DNA from 3 places in the Bacillus sp. Marseille-Q1617 genome. Region 3 is predicted to be linked to each of the others. Evidence: a T-box and tRNA genes for the amino acid it is inferred to sense, from the RefSeq annotation. Region 3 holds a T-box; the other regions hold tRNA genes.
The links. A T-box is a leader RNA that pairs with one kind of tRNA and senses whether it is charged. The one in region 3 lies ahead of proS (proline--tRNA ligase), so its partner is inferred to be a tRNA-Pro.

Region 1 (4,260 bases), on a different contig from region 3:
GAATGCCGGAACCACAATCCGGTGCGTTAACCACTTCGCCACAATCGCCATGAAAAGTATGATATAAATGAAAAATGGTGGCTCAGGACGGAATCGAACCGCCGACACATGGATTTTCAGTCCATTGCTCTACCAACTGAGCTACTGAGCCATCATATGTAAAATTCCTAATCATAGAGTGTGATAGTCCATCGTCCAGCTTTCAGAAAGATTATTCAAGATGCTGCTCAAGCTGTACGCTGATGTTTATTCGATGAAGCTTATTCACCGTGCTCTACCAACTGAGCTACTAAGCCACACTATGTAATTAGTGGCGGTCTGGACGGGACTCGAACCCGCGACCTCCTGCGTGACAGGCAGGCATTCTAACCAACTGAACTACCAGACCAAGAATTTTTGCGCCAGCAAAATATTCATCCATCGGTTACCCCTTAGATTACTATTTGCTTTAACAAAAATGGTATTGCGGGGACAGGATTTGAACCTGCGACCTTCGGGTTATGAGCCCGACGAGCTACCGAACTGCTCCACCCCGCGACGATAATAAACGTTTAAATAAGTTGTGATCCTACGAATACAGATCCGTTAGAACCACCCCGACTTCAGTAAGCTTATTCAAGCTGCTGCTCAGTCGGTGCGCTGATGTGCAAGCTCCGAAGATTATTCGGACGTGCTCCACCCCGCGACGATAATAAGGGTAAAAAAATAAATATGGCGGAGGAAGAGGGATTCGAACCCCCGCGGGCTTTAACACCCCTGTCGGTTTTCAAGACCGATCCCTTCAGCCGGACTTGGGTATTCCTCCGTGTTTTAAAATGTGAATGGTGGACCTTGTAGGACTCGAACCTACGACCGGACGGTTATGAGCCGTCTGCTCTAACCAACTGAGCTAAAGGTCCGTATTGGTAGCGGCGGAGGGGATCGAACCCCCGACCTCACGGGTATGAACCGTACGCTCTAGCCAGCTGAGCTACACCGCCAAGAAACATTTTAATGAAATTTTCAGATGTTTTGCTGAAGCAAATACATTGAAGATTATTTTACTCCGCTTACGCTGCGTAAAAGGTAAGATATTTTGCTGAAGCAAAAATCTTTGGTGGAGCCTAGCGGGATCGAACCGCTGACCTCCTGCGTGCAAAGCAGGCGCTCTCCCAGCTGAGCTAAGGCCCCATCTAAAGTGGTCGGGAAGACAGGATTCGAACCTGCGACCCCTTGGTCCCAAACCAAGTGCTCTACCAAGCTGAGCTACTTCCCGATATAGATGGCGCGCCCGAGAGGAGTCGAACCCCTAACCTTTTGATCCGTAGTCAAACGCTCTATCCAATTGAGCTACGGGCGCTTAATATAATTAAGAATGTTTGCTTCCGCAAATTAAGGAAATATCTTTTGCCAGAGCAAAAATCTTTGGTGCCGAGGACCGGAATCGAACCGGTACGGTAGTCACCTACCGCAGGATTTTAAGTCCTGTGCGTCTGCCAGTTCCGCCACCCCGGCAAAAATCTTTGGAGCGGAAGACGGGATTCGAACCCGCGACCCCCACCTTGGCAAGGTGGTGTTCTACCACTGAACTACTTCCGCAAATATGGTGCGGGTGAAGGGACTTGAACCCCCACGCCTTGCGGCGCCAGATCCTAAGTCTGGTGCGTCTGCCAATTCCGCCACACCCGCATGTAATGAGACATTTGCCTTTTGCAAACATCAAATGGTGAGCCATGAAGGACTCGAACCTTCGACCCTCTGATTAAAAGTCAGATGCTCTACCAACTGAGCTAATGGCTCATATAAAAATGAGTAAAACCGAAGTGGTGCCGGCAAGAGGACTTGAACCCCCAACCTACTGATTACAAGTCAGTTGCTCTACCAGTTGAGCTACACCGGCGTGTAAAGTTGTTTTGCAATACTCGTCCAATATACTCAGCATTGAATACATTGTAGAAATTAAGGACGTTTTTTCCTTCGCTCTTAGTAAAGGAAGGAAAGATCTTTTACTCCGCTCACGCTTCGTAAAAATCTATGGTGGAGGATGACGGGATCGAACCGCCGACCCTCTGCTTGTAAGGCAGATGCTCTCCCAGCTGAGCTAATCCTCCAAAATATAAATCGCCTGGCGACGTCCTACTCTCACAGGGGGAGAGCCCCCAACTACCATCGGCGCTGAAGAGCTTAACTTCCGTGTTCGGCATGGGAACGGGTGTGACCTCTTCGCCATAGTCACCAGACTGTTATCCTTTTTAAAGGACAAGTATTATTATATCTTTTTCAGAGATAATTTCAAGTATTAATTTAAAATTTATCCCCTGAAAACTAGATAAAGGATTGATGTCAAGAATACCGGTATTGCCGTTGTTCATTTAAAAATGACTCTTTGTGGTTAAGTCCTCGATCGATTAGTATCAGTCAGCTCCACATGTCACCATGCTTCCACCTCTGACCTATCTACCTGGTCATCTTCCAGGGATCTTACTCACATAAAGTGATGGGAAATCTCATCTCGAGGGGGGCTTCATGCTTAGATGCTTTCAGCACTTATCCCTTCCGCACATAGCTACCCAGCGATGCCTTTGGCAAGACAACTGGTACACCAGCGGTGCGTCCATCCCGGTCCTCTCGTACTAAGGACAGCTCCTCTCAAATTTCCTGCGCCCACGACGGATAGGGACCGAACTGTCTCACGACGTTCTGAACCCAGCTCGCGTACCGCTTTAATGGGCGAACAGCCCAACCCTTGGGACCGACTACAGCCCCAGGATGCGATGAGCCGACATCGAGGTGCCAAACCTCCCCGTCGATGTGGACTCTTGGGGGAGATAAGCCTGTTATCCCCGGGGTAGCTTTTATCCGTTGAGCGATGGCCCTTCCATGCGGAACCACCGGATCACTAAGCCCGACTTTCGTCCCTGCTCGACTTGTAGGTCTCGCAGTCAAGCTCCCTTGTGCCTTTACACTCTGCGAATGATTTCCAACCATTCTGAGGGAACCTTTGGGCGCCTCCGTTACTCTTTAGGAGGCGACCGCCCCAGTCAAACTGCCCACCTGACACTGTCTCCCACCCCGATAAGGGGCGCGGGTTAGAATTTCAATACAGCCAGGGTAGTATCCCACCAACGCCTCCACCGAAGCTGGCGCTCCGGCTTCCAAGGCTCCTACCTATCCTGTACAAGCTGTACCAAAATTCAATATCAGGCTACAGTAAAGCTCCACGGGGTCTTTCCGTCCTGTCGCGGGTAACCTGCATCTTCACAGGTACTATAATTTCACCGAGTCTCTCGTTGAGACAGTGCCCAGATCGTTACGCCTTTCGTGCGGGTCGGAACTTACCCGACAAGGAATTTCGCTACCTTAGGACCGTTATAGTTACGGCCGCCGTTTACTGGGGCTTCGATTCGCACCTTCGCTTGCGCTAAGCACTCCTCTTAACCTTCCAGCACCGGGCAGGCGTCAGCCCCTATACTTCGCCTTACGGCTTCGCAGAGACCTGTGTTTTTGCTAAACAGTCGCCTGGGCCTATTCACTGCGGCTCTTCGAGGCTATGCACCTCAAAGAGCACCCCTTCTCCCGAAGTTACGGGGTCATTTTGCCGAGTTCCTTAACGAGAGTTCTCTCGCTCACCTTAGGATTCTCTCCTCGCCTACCTGTGTCGGTTTGCGGTACGGGCACCTTTTTCCTCGCTAGAGGCTTTTCTTGGCAGTGTGGAATCAGGAACTTCGCTACTATAATTCGCTCGCTGTCACAGCTCAGCCTTCACGATGATGGGATTTGCCTCATCATCAGCCTAACTGCTTAGACGCACATATCCAGCAGTGCGCTTACCCTATCCTCCTGCGTCCCCCCATTGCTCAAACGGAAAAGAGGTGGTACAGGAATATCAACCTGTTGTCCATCGTCTACGCCTATCGGCCTCGACTTAGGTCCCGACTAACCCTGAGCGGACGAGCCTTCCTCAGGAAACCTTAGGCATTCGGTGGATGGGATTCTCACCCATCTTTCGCTACTCATACCGGCATTCTCACTTCTAAGCACTCCACCAGTCCTTACGGTCTGACTTCACTGTCCTTAGAACGCTCTCCTACCACTGACACCTAGAGGTGTCAATCCACAGCTTCGGTGATACGTTTAGCCCCGGTACATTTTCGGCGCAGAGTCACTCGACCAGTGAGCTATTACGCACTCTTTAAATGGTGGCTGCTTCTAAGCCAACATCCTGGTTGTCTAAGCAACTCCACATCCTTTTCCACTTAACGTATACTTTGGGACCTTAGC
Region 2 (4,260 bases), 350 kb from region 3:
GAAAAGTATTGATAATGAAATCTTCTATCTGATCGTGAATGAGGCAGGGGCAAGTGTATATTCCGCATCGGACGTAGCCAGAGAAGAGTTTCCTTCTCTTCAGGTAGAGGAAAGAAGTGCTGTATCCATTGCCAGAAGATTGCAGGATCCACTTGCGGAACTGGTGAAAATCGATCCGAAATCTGTAGGTGTAGGACAATACCAACACGATGTCTCCCAGAAAAAATTGAACGAGTCATTGACGTTTGTGGTAGAGACTGCCGTTAACCAAGTAGGGGTAAACGTGAATACAGCTTCTTCTTCATTACTGCAATATGTGGCAGGCCTTTCAAAAACGGTAGCGAATAATATCGTAAAAAAGAGAGAAGAAGAGGGTAAATTCAAGTCCAGGGCGCAATTAAAGAAAATCCCTAGACTCGGTGCCAAAACATATGAACAAAGTATAGGCTTCCTTCGCATCATGGAAGGAAATGAACTCCTTGACCGGACGCCCATTCATCCGGATAACTACGGAGATGTAAAAAAGCTTCTTTCCAAAACCGGATTCAGTGAAGAAGCAATCGGAAGTGATGATCTAAAGCAGGCAATCAATCAATTGAACCTCGAGGAAGTATCTGAAGAACTGGGGATTGGTAAGTTAACACTGAAGGATATTATTGATGCCTTGATCCGCCCTGGTAGAGATCCGCGTGACGAATTCCCTAAACCACTTCTGAAAAAAGATGTATTGAAGCTGGAGGATCTAAAAGAAGGAATGGAACTGCAAGGAACCGTCCGGAATGTAGTCGATTTTGGTGCGTTTATCGATGTTGGCGTGAAGCAGGATGGACTCGTCCATATCTCTAAGCTCAAACAAGGCTTCGTCAAACACCCGCTTGATGTTGTGTCGGTTGGAGACGTGGTAACCGTTTGGGTTGACAGTGTCGATGTGAAAAAGGGCAGAGTTGCGTTAACGATGATTCAGTAATTGAATAGAATAAGCTCAATAAATAAAAGCTGACTTGAAGATAACGATCAAGTCAGCTTTTTGTCGAGCTCCGGCGGCTAGAGGCTAGAGTTCATAAGCCAAGCATACCCAAAAGGCAAAAAACGCCTTTCCGGCTGACTTATCGAATGAGAGGCCTGGGCATTTCGATTATTATTGTTGAGGGAAGTTTTTCTTCCTATAAAAATTCCAGCATTGATTAAGAAGTTTAATCTGATATCGATTCTTCTCAAGATATGCCTTCCTCATCTGATTAACGAGCCAGTTTGGCATAAGGTACCCTCCTTATTCCAATCTCCAGAAAACATTCTTGAAACGACAGCCGGTGTCTATTCTTTCAGGATGTTATATAATCTATGTGTATGCTTCAAACGATTGTCCTGTGCTGGAAAACGAGTAAAGGTAAGGAGAATGAGGATGACAAACGAAGAGCTGCAAACCCTGGTAGAAGAAATTTCACTTCAATATTTTCATAAACCATTTCAGCATAAAGCTTATTTCAACCCCAGGCTCAGGACGACTGGCGGAAGGTACATGCTTGGGAGCCACAATATAGATATTAACGAGAAATACTTGAAGGAACATGGGGTATCGGAATTGATTGGCATTATCAAACATGAACTCTGCCATTATCACCTTCATATTGAAGGAAAGGGATACAAGCATAGAGACGCGGACTTCAAAAATCTTCTTCATAAAGTCGGGGCCCCTAGACACTGCACCGCGTTATCAACCCCAAAACGGGCCCGGAGAATACTGATTTATTCCTGTTCAAAATGCAATCTGACATTCAAGAGGAAAAGAAGGATCGATACAAAAAAATATGTATGCGGACGATGTAAAGGGAAGCTTATTTTTCGTGAAGAACTAAAGCAGGGTTCCTAGCTGCCGGTCAACCCAAACAGGGTAAGAAAAAAGGGATAACACAGTTAAAAAACTCTATGAAAAATAGTTGACAAGAAGCGGCTGAGTCATTATAATCGAAAGAGTCGATAAGACATTTTACAAAGCGTTAGAATACTTCACGTTCCGCAGTAGCTCAGTGGTAGAGCTATCGGCTGTTAACCGATCGGTCGCAGGTTCGAATCCTGCCTGCGGAGCCATTTTTATGGAGAAGTACTCAAGTGGCTGAAGAGGCGCCCCTGCTAAGGGTGTAGGTCGGGCAACTGGCGCGAGGGTTCAAATCCCTCCTTCTCCGCCATTATATTTTATTATCCTGGCCCGTTGGTCAAGCGGTTAAGACACCGCCCTTTCACGGCGGTAACACGGGTTCGAATCCCGTACGGGTCATTTTTTTATTTTTATTTCAAAATTGAATGTGAGATAAACGCACCGTTTTGTGGTGAGGTTGTTTCGCAGAAACAATTTAAGGTAAGTTATTTCGCTCTCGCAAGTTAATGACAGTTATTAAAGCAAAAAACTTTGGTCCGGTAGTTCAGTTGGTTAGAATGCCTGCCTGTCACGCAGGAGGTCGCGGGTTCGAGTCCCGTCCGGACCGCCAGAATATTTTTTAGAAAAGTGGTTGACGACCACGAGGTGGACATGTTATTATATAAACCTCGTCACTTTTCGAGGCATTGGGCTATAGCCAAGCGGTAAGGCATCGCACTTTGACTGCGACATGCGTTGGTTCGAATCCAGCTAGCCCAGCCATTATGAGCCATTAGCTCAGTTGGTAGAGCATCTGACTTTTAATCAGAGGGTCGAAGGTTCGAGTCCTTCATGGCTCACCAAAGATTTTTGCGACAGCAAAATATCTTTCATTTACATGCGGGTGTGGCGGAATTGGCAGACGCACCAGACTTAGGATCTGGCGCCGCAAGGCGTGGGGGTTCAAGTCCCTTCACCCGCATTATTATTTTTAAAAAACTGTTGACACAGCAGTGAATCCTAGTTATAATAGTGTTTGTCGCTTTAAACGCGGTCGTGGCGGAATGGCAGACGCGCTAGGTTGAGGGCCTAGTGGGGGCAACCCCGTGGAGGTTCAAGTCCTCTCGGCCGCACCAAAAGGATCTAACATACTGCGCCCGTAGCTCAATTGGATAGAGCGTTTGACTACGGATCAAAAGGTTAGGGGTTCGACTCCTCTCGGGCGCGCCACTAATTCTTCTACAAGCGAGTATGAAAGAATGAAAAGAACTAAATGCTTCTGAAACGGGAAGTAGCTCAGCTTGGTAGAGCACTTGGTTTGGGACCAAGGGGTCGCAGGTTCGAATCCTGTCTTCCCGACCATCACAATACATATTATATATGCGGGTGTAGTTTAATGGTAAAACCTCAGCCTTCCAAGCTGATGTCGTGGGTTCGATTCCCATCACCCGCTCCAATTTAACCATTTGAACCTTGAAAACTGAACAAAACAAGACAATACGTCAACGTTAATTCTAGATTTACCGTAACGAATATCGTTACAAAAAAGAGCTATTCAAACTTTTATCGGAGAGTTTGATCCTGGCTCAGGACGAACGCTGGCGGCGTGCCTAATACATGCAAGTCGAGCGGATCAAAGGGAGCTTGCTCCCTGAGATCAGCGGCGGACGGGTGAGTAACACGTGGGTAACCTGCCTGTAAGACTGGGATAACTCCGGGAAACCGGGGCTAATACCGGATAACTCAGTTCCTCGCATGAGGAACTGTTGAAAGGTGGCTTTTTGCTACCACTTACAGATGGACCCGCGGCGCATTAGCTAGTTGGTGAGGTAACGGCTCACCAAGGCGACGATGCGTAGCCGACCTGAGAGGGTGATCGGCCACACTGGGACTGAGACACGGCCCAGACTCCTACGGGAGGCAGCAGTAGGGAATCTTCCGCAATGGACGAAAGTCTGACGGAGCAACGCCGCGTGAGTGAAGAAGGTTTTCGGATCGTAAAACTCTGTTGTTAGGGAAGAACAAGTGCCGTTCGAATAGGGCGGCGCCTTGACGGTACCTAACCAGAAAGCCACGGCTAACTACGTGCCAGCAGCCGCGGTAATACGTAGGTGGCAAGCGTTGTCCGGAATTATTGGGCGTAAAGCGCGCGCAGGTGGTTTCTTAAGTCTGATGTGAAAGCCCACGGCTCAACCGTGGAGGGTCATTGGAAACTGGGGAACTTGAGTGCAGAAGAGGAAAGTGGAATTCCAAGTGTAGCGGTGAAATGCGTAGATATTTGGAGGAACACCAGTGGCGAAGGCGACTTTCTGGTCTGTAACTGACACTGAGGCGCGAAAGCGTGGGGAGCAAACAGGATTAGATACCCTGGTAGTCCACGCCGTAAACGATGAGTGCTAAGTGTT
Region 3 (4,260 bases):
TTCATGGAGCCAGTTATGATAATCACTTTTCATGAACGGCCGGACAATCAACCGCGCTGTTTCTATGCTTAAACTCCTTTTATCCACGGAGGCACCTCACTTTAAGGGCACACGGATCAGGTCCTGTTACCCTTGTAACTATTTTTCTCTTATTATACCAGTTTATCAGGCGAATTTACTCCGTTCTTTCAATCTGGATTTCTTTTGTAAAAGGAAAACCCAAATACGTATACTTGACCATCACAGAGTCGATCTTCTTACAATGATCCAGCGCCAATCCATAATGTCGGATCGTGCTCCTGTTATCCAGTTCATCCAGCTGTATGACTTCTTCACGGCTCAGCTTCGGTTCAATTTCGTACTCATGTATATTATTAAAACTGATTCCCTCGATTTCGTCTTTCACTGCAAATAGACCGATCAGTGCATTGGAACGGCTGACGCCCAATTCCACTTCACGGGGCCGATCGCCGCCATTGATCAGCACCTCAGTCAATTTGACCTTATAAATCCCTTGATTTTCAAGTTCCACCGTGACAAGTCCGGCTTGGGTCTCACTCCAGCCATACCCTTTACTCTCAAGCGGCGGGTTCAATTTTAAATAGAGCACCAGGCATGCCAGAAGAAACGCCGCAGCTCCGATGATCCATCTCACCATCTTATTCACTGAGTTTCACCTCACAGCTATCCTCTCCATTCAGCCTACGAAAAAATTTCTCCTAACGTGCCTATCTATTTTGTTCTAAATTTTCCCATCAACGAAAAGAAGCGTTCCCTCTCAAGAGAAACGCTTCGATTCCATTATTTTTGCTGGGACCACTTTTCCCACTCTTCCTCAAGCTCCTTCTCAATTTCCTCATCCGAAAGGGCGTGACCGTCACTAATATCAAAATGATTGGCGAGGCGGTTAAGTTTCACATTGATCATCCAAAGACTGATCACCACGAACGAAATAATAAGAATAATGATGAAGTCCATAAACACGTCGAATCCCCTCCTTACCTATTTATATTAGGGAGGATCCCTAAATAGACGAGGGTTCGGGAAGTAGGGCCAGAAGAATTAATTTTGGATTTTGGGGCGGGTATGTTGACCTGTTTGACAGGCCGGAAACCTTACAGAGAGCTCAAAACCAGGTAACAATGTTCCTGGCACGAAACCGCTTTATCGTGCCAGGCTCAACGTCGGGGTGCTGAGCCTGGCTCAAAATGGGGATTTTGTGCCTGGCACAAACCACCTATCCTGTGCCAGGCACAGTTTTCCTTTTAAAAAAATGTACCAGGTACAATTCCTGCATCCTGTACCTGGTACAACACTTCTAACCTCAAAACCTAATAAGCCTTAGCCCAATAAACCAGCTTCTCCGCATCTTCCCCGCAGCACACACAAGTATCCGCTACTTTCTCCTGCTCGAACGGCATACACCTAGAAGTCGCACCCGTTTCTTCCTTGATCTTATCCTCGCAGGCAAGTTCACCGCACCACATCGCCTTCACGAAACCGCCTTTTTCCGCAATGACCTGTTTAAACTCATCAAACCCTGAAGCGATACTCGTCATCTCCTCGCGATGCTCCCTCGCTTTTACAAAAAGGTTCTTTTGAATCTCTTCAAGCAGCACTGGCACCTTCGTTTCAAGTTCCCCGACAGGCACCGTCAGCTTCTCACCTGTATCACGGCGGGCCAAAATCACCTGGCCGTTCTCGATATCACGAGGTCCGACTTCAAGGCGCAACGGGATACCTTTCATCTCATATTCATTGAACTTCCAGCCCGGCTTCTTGTCGCTCGCATCAATTCCGACTCGCGCCACTGCCGACAGCTTTTCTTTCAAATCATAGGCGAAATCAAACACGCCTTCCTTATGCTGCGCAATCGGCACGATCATCAATTGAGTCGGCGCCATGCGCGGAGGCACAACTAGTCCCCGGTCATCCCCGTGCACCATGATCATCGCACCGATGATGCGCGTCGTCAGCCCCCATGATGTCTGCTGCACATGCTGCAGCTTCCCTTCACGATCGGTGAATTGAATGCCGAACGCTTTTGCAAATCCATCACCTAAATGATGGGACGTACCCGACTGCAGAGCCTTCCCGTCGTGCATCAGGCTCTCGATCGTGTACGTATACTTCGCACCGGCAAACTTCTCTTTCTCCGTCTTCTGGCCTTTCACGACAGGGATCGCCAGCAGCTCTTCGCAAAGCTCTGCATACACTTCGAGCATCCTCACAGTTTCCTCATGAGCGTCCTCATCCGTTTCATGGCACGTATGACCTTCCTGCCATAAAAACTCCAGCGTCCGCAGGAATGGCCGAGTCGTCTTCTCCCATCGCACGACATTCGCCCACTGATTATAAAGCTTCGGCAGGTCGCGGTAGGAATGGATGATATTTTTATAATGCTCACCGAACAATACCTCGGAAGTCGGACGGACACATAATCTCTCCGCCAGCTCCTCTTCACCGCCGTGCGTAACCCATGCAACCTCTGGCGCAAATCCATCGATATGATCCTTCTCCCGCTGCAGGAGACTCTCCGGAATGAACAACGGCATATACACATTCTCATGTCCTGTTTCCTTGATTTTCGCATCAAGCGCATTTTTGATATTCTCCCAGATCGCATATCCGTAAGGACGGATAATCATCGATCCGCGCACACTCGAATAATCGACCAGCTCCGCCTTCTTCACCACATCCGTATACCACTGGGCGAAATCCTCATCCATGCCGGTGACATCTTTCACATATTCCTTTGCCATACATAGCACCCTCTTTTTTAAAATATAAGCGTGTCCCCACACCTTTTTGATAAAATAAAAATAAGCCCCGCTCATCATCAGGGACCATTGCTGGCGGTACCACCCTGATTCAAAGCAAAGCTTTACACTCACACATGATAACGGTATTCAACCGCTGAATATTCAGACTCAGAGGCAGGTTCAAATGATTGTCTATAGGAGCCTCACACCACGCTGGCCCCCTCTCTGAAAAGACAGGTTCACTTTACTGATCCTCATCAATGTTTTTCATTATTTTAGATGATTATATAGAGATTTCCATGACGTGTCAATTTAATTATCAGCTGATTTCAATCGGGTTCTTTTCAACCGTCTTGACCTCTCCCCTGCCCATGGAATAAACAAATAGAAAAACAGTGATGGTTACCATAACAATAGATCCTGCGATCACCATTCCCCGGATGGATAAAAGCTCCGCACCCACACCGATCAGGATGGTTGCAGCAATGACAAGAATGCCTTCAATCCAGCCGTACACACTGCTCACACGTCCCATCACCTCAACAGGGATCCGCTCCTGAATGAACGTTTCAAACCCTGTCTGTGCAAAAGCAAGCGAAAAGGACAAAAGGGAAAAGCCGATGGCAGCAGCTGCGAACTCCCCAGAAAACGAGTAGACCATATACCCCGCTGAAACCATGACCGACCCGAATGCAATCAGGTGGACCTCACGTACCTTGTTTGCAATCACTGTATTCACGATAGCCCCGGCAAGGAATCCTGCCCCCGCAATGCTCACCAAATATCCATACGTGCTGTTTGAAAGCCCCAGCACCTCTTTTGAAAATGCCGCCTCCAGCGAATCAATTGCCGCCGTCATCACGATCATGCAGCTGAACAGTAGGTATACTGCCATCACATACGTGTACCGGCGGCTAAAGTTCCTGACCACCCGCCAATCCGCCTTGATCATTTCAAAAGATAATTTCTTCGCTCCAGTAAATGAATCACCCTCTAAGTCCGGGAGCAGTAATGTAATGAGTCCAGATAAAAACAATGCAGCCGCGTTCAAATAAAGGGCTGTCGTCGGAGTACCCAGGATGAAAAGGATCCCTGCAACGGCAGGACCGATGATGAAAGCCCCAGACCCGATCACGCTCCGCAGCGCATTGAACCGCTGCCTGTTCTCCCTCGGAACCAACTTTGTCATATAGGTCAGCGATGCCGGGTAAAAAACGGCACTCCCCATATTGATGACAAACACAACAGCATACATGAGCGTGATGGAAGATATGAACGGCAGTACAGCCACCAGCACCGCCCTGAATAGATCGAGGAACACCATCACCCTCCGCTTATTCATCCGGTCGATCACACTCCCCGCCCATGCATTGGTGAACAATGCTGCCAAGGGCTTCAGCACATAAAGGATCCCCACCGCCAGCGCCGAACCCCACTCATCCAGAACAATCAGGTTCAGAGCGATCAAGAAAATCCAAGCCCCGACATTCGACAAACC

Region 1: it encodes a tRNA-Pro, which carries the amino acid that the T-box ahead of proS (proline--tRNA ligase) is inferred to sense. The anticodon was not compared.
Region 2: it encodes a tRNA-Pro, which carries the amino acid that the T-box ahead of proS (proline--tRNA ligase) is inferred to sense. The anticodon was not compared.

The regions. Positions count from the first base shown of each region.
Region 1 is NZ_CAHJXM010000002.1:1,004,964-1,009,223, reverse strand. Features, by position in the region: tRNA gene HWX64_RS16455 (tRNA-His) at 1-48, opposite strand, end outside; tRNA gene HWX64_RS16450 (tRNA-Phe) at 76-151, opposite strand; tRNA gene HWX64_RS16445 (tRNA-Asp) at 312-388, opposite strand; tRNA gene HWX64_RS16440 (tRNA-Met) at 464-537, opposite strand; tRNA gene HWX64_RS16435 (tRNA-Ser) at 713-805, opposite strand; tRNA gene HWX64_RS16430 (tRNA-Ile) at 823-899, opposite strand; tRNA gene HWX64_RS16425 (tRNA-Met) at 904-980, opposite strand; tRNA gene HWX64_RS16420 (tRNA-Ala) at 1,095-1,170, opposite strand; tRNA gene HWX64_RS16415 (tRNA-Pro) at 1,179-1,255, opposite strand; tRNA gene HWX64_RS16410 (tRNA-Arg) at 1,263-1,339, opposite strand; tRNA gene HWX64_RS16405 (tRNA-Leu) at 1,406-1,494, opposite strand; tRNA gene HWX64_RS16400 (tRNA-Gly) at 1,504-1,578, opposite strand; tRNA gene HWX64_RS16395 (tRNA-Leu) at 1,584-1,668, opposite strand; tRNA gene HWX64_RS16390 (tRNA-Lys) at 1,704-1,779, opposite strand; tRNA gene HWX64_RS16385 (tRNA-Thr) at 1,804-1,879, opposite strand; tRNA gene HWX64_RS16380 (tRNA-Val) at 2,015-2,090, opposite strand; rRNA gene rrf (5S ribosomal RNA) at 2,103-2,219, opposite strand; rRNA gene HWX64_RS16370 (23S ribosomal RNA) at 2,368-4,260, opposite strand, start outside.
Region 2 is NZ_CAHJXM010000001.1:146,595-150,854, forward strand. Features, by position in the region: gene HWX64_RS00815 (Tex family protein) at 1-967, shown strand, start outside; gene cmpA (cortex morphogenetic protein CmpA) at 1,139-1,258, opposite strand; gene HWX64_RS00825 (SprT family protein) at 1,403-1,870, shown strand; tRNA gene HWX64_RS00830 (tRNA-Asn) at 2,014-2,088, shown strand; tRNA gene HWX64_RS00835 (tRNA-Ser) at 2,096-2,186, shown strand; tRNA gene HWX64_RS00840 (tRNA-Glu) at 2,204-2,275, shown strand; tRNA gene HWX64_RS00845 (tRNA-Asp) at 2,410-2,486, shown strand; tRNA gene HWX64_RS00850 (tRNA-Gln) at 2,564-2,638, shown strand; tRNA gene HWX64_RS00855 (tRNA-Lys) at 2,643-2,718, shown strand; tRNA gene HWX64_RS00860 (tRNA-Leu) at 2,756-2,837, shown strand; tRNA gene HWX64_RS00865 (tRNA-Leu) at 2,906-2,991, shown strand; tRNA gene HWX64_RS00870 (tRNA-Arg) at 3,009-3,085, shown strand; tRNA gene HWX64_RS00875 (tRNA-Pro) at 3,141-3,217, shown strand; tRNA gene HWX64_RS00880 (tRNA-Gly) at 3,238-3,311, shown strand; rRNA gene HWX64_RS00885 (16S ribosomal RNA) at 3,419-4,260, shown strand, end outside.
Region 3 is NZ_CAHJXM010000001.1:500,583-504,842, reverse strand. Features, by position in the region: gene HWX64_RS02510 (GNAT family N-acetyltransferase) at 1-87, opposite strand, end outside; gene HWX64_RS02505 (hypothetical protein) at 176-667, opposite strand; gene HWX64_RS02500 (hypothetical protein) at 802-984, opposite strand; gene proS (proline--tRNA ligase) at 1,332-2,762, opposite strand; T-box leader at 2,839-3,032, opposite strand; gene HWX64_RS02490 (MFS transporter) at 3,082-4,260, opposite strand, start outside.